Regions from separate parts of the Crystallibacter crystallopoietes genome, predicted to be linked through region 1. Evidence: predicted binding sites of a transcription regulator. Region 1 holds the regulator's gene; the other holds the start of a gene.

Region 1 (4,197 bases):
AGCTGGCGCAGCAGTTCCTCCTGCTCGGAATCGAGTCTGGTTGGCGTTTCCACGTGCACATGGACCTTCAGATCGCCGCGGCCGTAGCCCCGCAGATGCGTCACGCCAAGCCCCTTGAGGGTGATGACCTCGCCGGCCTGGGTACCGGGCTTGATGTTCAGCGACTGCGTCCCGTCGAACGTGTCCATGTCCACATCGGTACCGAGGGCCGCAGCCGTCATGGGTACCGCCATCGTCACATGAAGGTCGTCGCCCTCGCGGATGAAGTTCTTGTCCGGGGCAACACGAATCTCAACGTAGAGGTCGCCCTGGGGGCCGCCTGCCGTCCCTGATTCGCCCTGCCCGGCCAGCTGGATCCGGGTGCCTGTTCCGACACCCGCGGGAATTTTGATGGTCAGCGAACGGCGGCTGCGGATGCGGCCCTCGCCATTACATTCGTTGCACGGGTCGGGAATGACCGTGCCGAAGCCCTGGCAGCTTCCGCAGGGAGCGGCGGTCATAACCTGCCCCAGAATGGAGCGCACGGCACGCTGTACCTGGCCCGAACCGCCGCAGATGTCGCAGGTCCTCGGACTGGTGCCGGGACGGCAGCAGCTGCCGTCGCAGGTGGGGCAAACGACGGCGGTGTCCACTTCGATCTTCTTGTTGACGCCGAACACGGCATCCTTGAGATCGATGCGGACATTGATCAATGCGTCCTGGCCGCGGCGCGTGCGCGAAGGCGGTCCAGCCGTGCCCTGCCCACCGAAGAAGGTTTCGAAAATGTCCTGGAAGGCGAACCCAGCACCCGAATAGCCGCCGCCGAAGCCGCTGTCCGTGCCGTTCTCATTGCCTGTGGTGTCATATACCCGCCGCTTCTGCGGATCCGACAGCACCTCGTAGGCATGGCTGACCTGCTTGAACTGTTCCGCAGCCTCCGGCCCGGTGTTCACATCAGGATGGAGCTTGCGGGCCAGTTTCCGATAGGCCTTCTTGATTTCCTCAGCAGTGGCATCGCGGCTGACACCGAGTACGTCGTAGTGGTTGCTCACCTTGTATTACTTCTCTTCCTGGGAATCGGTTGCGGACAGCGGCTCCCGCTGCCCATGTGCTGCTGGTTGGCCGGCTGCCTATCCGGCAAGAATGCGTGACAAATAGCGGGCTACGGCCCGCACGGCGGCCATAGTCGTCGGATAATCCATCCGGGTTGGACCGAGGATGCCCAGCTTGGCGGAGGAACCCGGACCATAGCCGGTTGCGACCACGGATGTTTCCGCCAGCGAGCCGTACGGGTTCTCATGCCCAATGCGTACGGAAATTCCGCGGGCGTCCTGCTGCATCTCCGACAGCAGGCGAAGCAGGACCACCTGTTCCTCGAGTGCTTCGAGAATGGGGCCGATACTCAATGGGAAATCCATCGTGGAACGGGCCAGGTTTGCTGTACCCGCCATGAGGATACGCTCTTCCTGTGTGGCTGCAGCAAGACTTTCCAAGGCCGCTGAAAGCGGTGGCACAATAGCCTCCGTGCCCGGCCTGGCATCTTTCAGACCATTCCGGAGCAGCCCGCCCACCGAGTCCAGGGGGTGCCCGGCCAATTCGGAGAGATAGGCCGACCGGAGATCGGATAACTCTTCATCCGTTACGGGATCCGGCAGGGAAATGACACGCTGCTCAACTTTCCCGTTATCAGCAATCAGGACGACGAGGACCTGTTGCGGTGCGAGCAGGACAAACTCAATGTGCCTGGTGCAGGCCCGTCCCAACCGCGGATACTGGATCACTGCTACCTGATTGGTCAGCTGCGATAACAACCTCACGGTGCGGTCCATGACATCGTCCAGGTCGCCCGCGCTTTCGAGCAGCGCTTGAATGGCACGGCGCTCAGCGGACGAGAGCGGCTTCACATCCGAAATCCGGTCCACGAAGAGCCGATAGCCCTTGTCCGTGGGAATACGGCCGGCGCTAGTGTGCGGAGCGACGATCAGGCCTTCTTCTTCCAGAGCAGCCATATCGTTGCGGATAGTGGCCGAGGAAACGCCTAAATGGTGGCGATCAACGAGTGCTTTGGACCCCACCGGTTCACGTGAATGCACGTAATCTTCCACGATAGCGCGCAGCACCTCAAGCCGACGGCCTTCGCTCACTGGGCACCTCCTGATTTCGTACGGCTGCAGTAGACATGCCGGTTAGCACTCAACACGTCCAAGTGCTAAGTCTAATACCTTTGGCACGTTGTTAGCATTGTCAGGTTGCCATGCACCTATCGGCGGCTCCGCTGATCGACTGCAGCTACCCGAAAGCTGCATGACCGAAGGACTACAACCAATGAGCAGCTACGGCTGGGGACCACAGGATCTATCCGCTCCGAAGCCGCGTCAGCTTCGCAAAGTCGGGGCCGACCCGGGACTGGTACTGGAGGATGTCGAAAGCGGCTGGGTAGGCGCGGTAGTGCGCGTGGAGAAGTCCGGCGGAGTCCATCTCGTGTCGCTGGAGGACAGGCGGGGCAAGAAACGTTCCTTTCCCTTGGGCTTCGGCTTTCTGCTGGAGGGTGAACCCGTGGAGGTTGTTCCTGCCATGGCTGCGGCCGCCGTCGTACGTCCGCAGCGGACGGCGTCGGGGTCCGTCCGGGTAGAAGGACTTCGCGCGCAGGTTGCCAAGGCCAGCCGGATCTGGGTCGAAGGCAAGCACGATGCGGAGCTCGTCGAGAAGGTGTGGGGCCACGATCTTCGGGTCGAAGGGATAGTCGTCGAGCCGCTCCACGGTGTCGATGACCTAGCTTCGGCGGTAACCGCGTTCAATCCGGGGCCGCAGCGAAAGCTGGGCATTCTGGTAGACCATCTGCTGCCCGACACCAAGGAGTGGCGTATTGCCCAGGCCGCCATGGCAGTTCCGTCTGCGCGCAACAACGTGCTGATTGTCGGCCACCCGTACGTGGACGTGTGGCAGGCCATTAAGCCGGCCGTCATCGGACTGGAAAAATGGCCGGTGGTTCCGCGCGGAACCGATTGGAAAACCGGAATCCTCGACGGCCTTGGGTGGCCCAACAAAACCCAGATCGACATCGCGGACGGGTGGAAGCGCCTGCTTGGCAGCGTTAACACCTACGCGGACTTGGAACCGTCCCTGCTGGGACGCGTTGAAGAAGTCATCGATTTCCTCACGGCCTGAGGAATGCGCATGGCGGCAACCCCATTCTGCGCCGGAAGATTGACCCCAGTCCGCTGTTTACCGATCATTGCGGCTAATCTTAGTTTCGTAGGTAAATAGCCATTAGAACGACAACGAATTCTCCTGAGGTAGGTCCTGTGTCAGACAACCCCGCGCGCAAGAAGCAACCGGATCGTCAACCGGCTCCGCGGACGCAGTATGAAAGCGCCTCTTCCTCAGCCCTGCCGCTGACACCGTCCGAAGACCGTCAGTGGGCCACTCTGGCTCATTTCGGCGGCATCCTGGGCTGCTTCCCTTCGCTGGTCATCTACCTGATCTTCAAGGACCGCGGGCCCTTCACCGCCCAGGAGTCGAAGGAAGCGCTGAACTTCACGCTTCCGCCAACCATCGTCGCTGTTATTGCCAACATCCTGATTCTGGTGCCTGTGATCAGCGGCTTCTTTGCCGTCATTGCAGCGGCAATCTGGGTCTTCCTCACGGTGTTCTCCGTGATGGCGGGTATCGCAGTCAACCGCGGCCGTCCCTACCGCTACTCGTTGAATCTGCGCCTGCTCCACTAGGCCGGCAGGCGGAGGCGCACCGGATGGGGCTAATCCAACCTGGGTCTGTCAGTCTTCCAGCAGGCGGCGGACCACGGCGTCGGCCAGCAGCCTGCCCTGCAGGGTCAGCCGAACGGTGCCGGCGAAAGCTGCGGGTCCGTCCACCAGCCCGTCTGCGATTAGACCGGCTACCGCTTTCCGTCCATTTGGACCCAGTTCCTGTGTCCGCAGACCGTCGATGATGCGGGTCTGGAGCATCACATGTTCCAGTTGGCGGGTGGCTGCGTCAAGGGTTTCCCGTCCCGCCGCTGGCGAGACTCCCGTTGACAGACGTTGGCCGTAGGCAGCCGGATGCTTCACGTTCCACCAGCGGACCCCGCCCATGTGGGAGTGGGCCCCGGGGCCGGCACCCCACCAGTCGTCGCCACGCCAGTAAGAGAGATTGTGCCGGCATCGGTCGGCTTCGGTGCGGGCCCAGTTGCTGACCTCGTACCAACCGTAGCCTGCAGCC
Region 2 (4,197 bases), 1.8 Mb from region 1:
AAACAGCTGATCACGTCCCTGTTTCCGCCGGTTCCGAGAGTCTTCGGCCGGCCCCGTATTACACCTCCATAACATCTCTGTGCCGCCGCTCACACCCGCGCTGCAGCGTGGGTAGAGTGAGCGCATCTCCGGCGCCGGAAACAGAGGCGGCGGGGCCAGGTCTAGAAATATGGAGAGCATATGGCGCAGGGAACCGTCAAATGGTTCAACGCGGAAAAAGGCTACGGCTTTATCACCGTCGATGAAAACGAAGCTGACGTATTTGTGCATTGGTCCGCCATCCAGATGGACGGTTACCGTTCCCTTGAGGAGGGCCAGCGCGTTGAGTTCGAAATCGGGGAAGGGCAAAGGGGGCCGCAGGCTGAGGAAGTGAAGCTCGCTTCCTGATCTTTGCCAAATTACGACGGCGGCGTGCGGCTAATGATTTAGCCGCACGCCGCCGTCGTATGCAGTTATAAAGACCGCCCTCGCCTGCTTGGGCGGGATGCCTGTTACTCCTTGAGCGGAACGCCCTTGGCATCGCGGCGGAACATTTCGGCTCCGACCAGGATCATGATGCCTTCGACGAAGCCCCAGACCGCACCGAGGCCGAAGGTGACGATCGTGACGACGATCTGCAGGATCCCGATGCCGACGTAGCCCAGATAGAAGCGGTGGATACCCAGACCGCCGAGCAGAATGCCCAGCAAGCCGCCGATCAGGCGGGACTTCTGTTCCGGGTAGCCTGCGTAATACGGCTGGCCCGGCTGGCCGTAGGGAGCCTGGCCGTACTGCGGCTGCGCGTAGGGATTCTGGCCAAGTGGCTGCTGGCCGTGCGGCTGTTGTCCATAGGGGGCCTGCCCCTGCGGCGGCTGGCCGTAAGGCGGTTGACCCTGAGACTGCCCGTACGGTGGTTGGCCTTGTTGTGGCTGCCCGTACGGAGCCTGCCCCTGTGGTGCTTGGCCGTAGGGAGGCTTTCCTCCGGGTGCCGGCTCACCGGGCATATTGCCCAGGGGCTGGGTGGGGTTGGGGCCCGCGCCCCGCAACGGCTCGGTGGGATTCTCCCCGCGGGATGGTCCGGGCTGGTCCTGCCCGGCTTTGTCCTGCTTGCCGTCCGGATTTTCCGACATGTTCTTTTCCTTCGGTATGTAATGGTGCTGCGTGACTACCTACAATCTACGGCCCGGCACGGGCCGGTTCTATCGGGGGCCACCCTGATCTTGGGGTCAGTGGGGCTCAGGGTATTACGCGTGTGGTGAAGCGGCCCGACTAATGCTGGATGCAGCTTGCACTCAACCGTGGTGAGTGCTAATTATTGTGTTAGCACTCTCGCTGGTTGACTGCTAAGCAGTCGGCCGACGGGGGAGAGTGAAAAATCCAAACCACTGGGGTGAGGGTAGCGGTGCGGCGTAAAGAGATCGCCGCCGTCGTTATCCGTCCGTCGCGGGCATCGCAGTGGTTAGCAGTCCTGGGTTACCCAGGCTGCGCCCGCTGTCTACTGTCCAGAAGGGACGTATGCCGCCATGGCAAAGATCATTAGCTTTGACGAAGAGGCCCGCCGCGGCCTCGAGCGTGGACTGAACATCCTCGCTGACGCTGTTAAGGTCACGCTCGGCCCGCGTGGTCGCAACGTTGTCCTCGAAAAGAAGTGGGGCGCCCCCACGATCACCAACGATGGTGTTTCCATCGCCAAGGAGATCGAGCTCGACGATCCGTACGAGAAGATCGGCGCAGAGCTCGTCAAGGAAGTTGCCAAGAAGACCGACGACGTCGCCGGTGACGGTACCACCACCGCAACCGTCCTCGCCCAGGCCCTGGTCAAGGAAGGCCTGCGCAACGTTGCCGCCGGTGCCGATCCGCTGAGCCTCAAGCGCGGTATCGAAAAGGCTGTTGACGCTGTCACCGCCGAGCTGATCTCTTCCGCCAAGGAAATCGAGACCAAGGAGCAGATTGCTGCTACCGCCTCGATCTCTGCAGGTGACCCGCAGATCGGTGAACTGATTGCTGAAGCCCTCGACAAGGTTGGCAAGGAAGGCGTTGTCACCGTCGAGGAGTCCAACACCTTTGGCCTCGAGCTCGAACTCACCGAAGGTATGCGCTTCGACAAGGGCTACATCTCCGGCTACTTCGTCACCGACGCAGAGCGCCAGGAAACGGTCCTCGAAGACCCGTACATCCTGATCGTCAACTCCAAGATCTCCAACGTGAAGGACCTCGTTGCAGTTCTGGAGAAGGTCATGCAGTCCGGCAAGCCGCTGCTGATCATCGCCGAAGACATCGAGGGCGAGGCTCTGGCCACCCTGGTAGTCAACAAGATCCGTGGCACCTTCAAGTCCGTCGCCGTCAAGGCTCCGGGCTTCGGTGACCGCCGCAAGGCTCAGCTGGCTGACATCGCCATCCTGACCGGTGGCCAGGTCATCGCCGAGGAAGTTGGCCTCAAGCTGGAGAACGCAACCCTCGAACTGCTGGGCCAGGCCCGCAAGGTTGTTGTCACCAAGGACGAGACCACCATCGTTGAAGGTGCCGGCGACGCCGAGGAGATCGCAGGCCGCGTTTCCCAGATCCGCGCCGAGATCGACAACTCCGATTCCGACTACGACCGCGAGAAGCTGCAGGAACGTCTGGCCAAGCTGGCCGGCGGCGTTGCAGTCATCAAGGCCGGTGCCGCAACCGAGGTTGAGCTCAAGGAACGCAAGCACCGCATCGAGGACGCTGTCCGCAACGCGAAGGCTGCCGTTGAAGAAGGCATCGTCGCCGGTGGCGGCGTGGCCCTGATCCAGGCCGGCGCCAAGGCGTTCGCCAACCTGAACCTTGAGGGCGACGAAGCAACCGGCGCCAACATCGTCAAGGTTGCTATCGATGCTCCGCTGAAGCAGATCGCCTTCAACGCTGGCCTCGAGCCGGGCGTTGTTGCCGACAAGGTCCGCGGGCTGCCTTCCGGCCACGGCCTGAACGCTGCAACCGGCGTCTACGAAGACCTGCTGGCTGCCGGTGTGAACGACCCGGTCAAGGTGACCCGCTCTGCTCTGCAGAACGCGGCCTCCATCGCCGGCCTGTTCCTCACCACCGAGGCCGTTGTCGCTGACAAGCCCGAGAAGAACGCTCCGGCCATGCCGGGTGGCGACGACATGGGCGGCATGGGCGGTATGGGCGGCTTCTAGGAAGTCCGGCGAAAGCCACTTCCGAGCCGGTCAACGTCTGACCAGTTCCAACAGGAAGGCACGGTTCCCGATCGGGAACCGTGCCTTCCCGGGTTAAGCCGCGGCCAGTTCGGCGCGCAGGTTCTGCCGGGCCTGGGCCAGCCAGAGCCTGCGGGCGGTGGCCGTCCGGTACAACGGCTCCAAGGCCAGCAACCGGCGGACGACGGCGGTGCGGCCAGCTACGAAATCAGCGTCACCGACGTGCGCATACTCTTGCCGGACTGCGGCGAGGTAGCGGTCGTAGGTGTCCGGAGGGCTGCCGAGAACCGACAGGTCTGCATCGCACAGCAAGGCACCGGACGCGTCGCTATCAGCCGGAGCGTGATGCGCTGTCAGCAGCACCAGACGGGCCGTCTCAGCGACCTCCTCAAGTCGGCAGCCTGCGTCGGCCAGCTTCCCGCGTGCCAGTGCCGCCGAATCTTCTTCATCCTTGCCTGCCACTCCGTTGTAGACGGCGTCGTGGAACCACGCGGCCAGCCAGACCGCCCGGGATTCCGTGCCCGGCCGCTCGCCATGATCCTGAAGGGTGCGCAGGGCCTCAATGACCGCGAGCAGATGCGAGTGATCGTGGTAGCGCCGGTGCTTCTCGCCCCATCTGGCAATGAGCTCCCGGCCCAGACGCTCCCGATCAGGCAGCAGAGCATTCCAATGCTGCAGCAGTACGTGCTCCAGCTTTCCGGGTCTGCGGCGCGCCGGCACCCGCAGTCCGCTGGCGATCAGCCGACGCACCAGCTCACCGCCGGAAACGGCCAAGGCACCCCGGGCGACAAGTTCCGCATGCCGCTCGGCTGGAACATCGTAATGGTCCAGATCAAAGGCCCGGCGGGGGACTCCGGCGGCGGCCGCAAACTCGTGCAGCTGATCCAATGAGGAGTCCGAGACCAGGTGCGAAAAATGCGTTCCGTGGGCCGGCCACAGCGGGGGATCAATAAGAATTGCCACCCTGCCAGCCTATGTCCGATAGGGCCTTGCCGATCTGAAAAGATGGAGACTATGACGATTACTGCTGCCGCCGACG

Evidence for each region. Region 1 encodes HrcA, which represses chaperone genes, less so after heat shock. Its sites were predicted from a motif close to TTNGCACTCGNNNNNNNCGAGTGCNAA; they were not measured.
Region 2: a site for HrcA is predicted at 1,300-1,326, ahead of groL (chaperonin GroEL). Genes of this name have one in related genera too.

The regions. Positions count from the first base shown of each region.
Region 1 is NZ_CP018863.1:4,108,392-4,112,588, forward strand. It holds gene dnaJ (molecular chaperone DnaJ) at 1-1,031, opposite strand, end outside; gene hrcA (heat-inducible transcriptional repressor HrcA) at 1,110-2,123, opposite strand; gene AC20117_RS18925 (DUF3097 domain-containing protein) at 2,305-3,147, shown strand; gene AC20117_RS18930 (DUF4870 domain-containing protein) at 3,285-3,707, shown strand; gene hemW (radical SAM family heme chaperone HemW) at 3,756-4,197, opposite strand, start outside.
Region 2 is NZ_CP018863.1:2,278,841-2,283,037, forward strand. It holds gene AC20117_RS10685 (LytR C-terminal domain-containing protein) at 1-10, shown strand, start outside; gene AC20117_RS10690 (cold-shock protein) at 181-387, shown strand; gene AC20117_RS10695 (TM2 domain-containing protein) at 492-1,109, opposite strand; gene groL (chaperonin GroEL) at 1,503-3,140, shown strand; gene AC20117_RS10705 (DUF4031 domain-containing protein) at 3,234-4,121, opposite strand; gene AC20117_RS10710 (RNase H family protein) at 4,173-4,197, shown strand, end outside.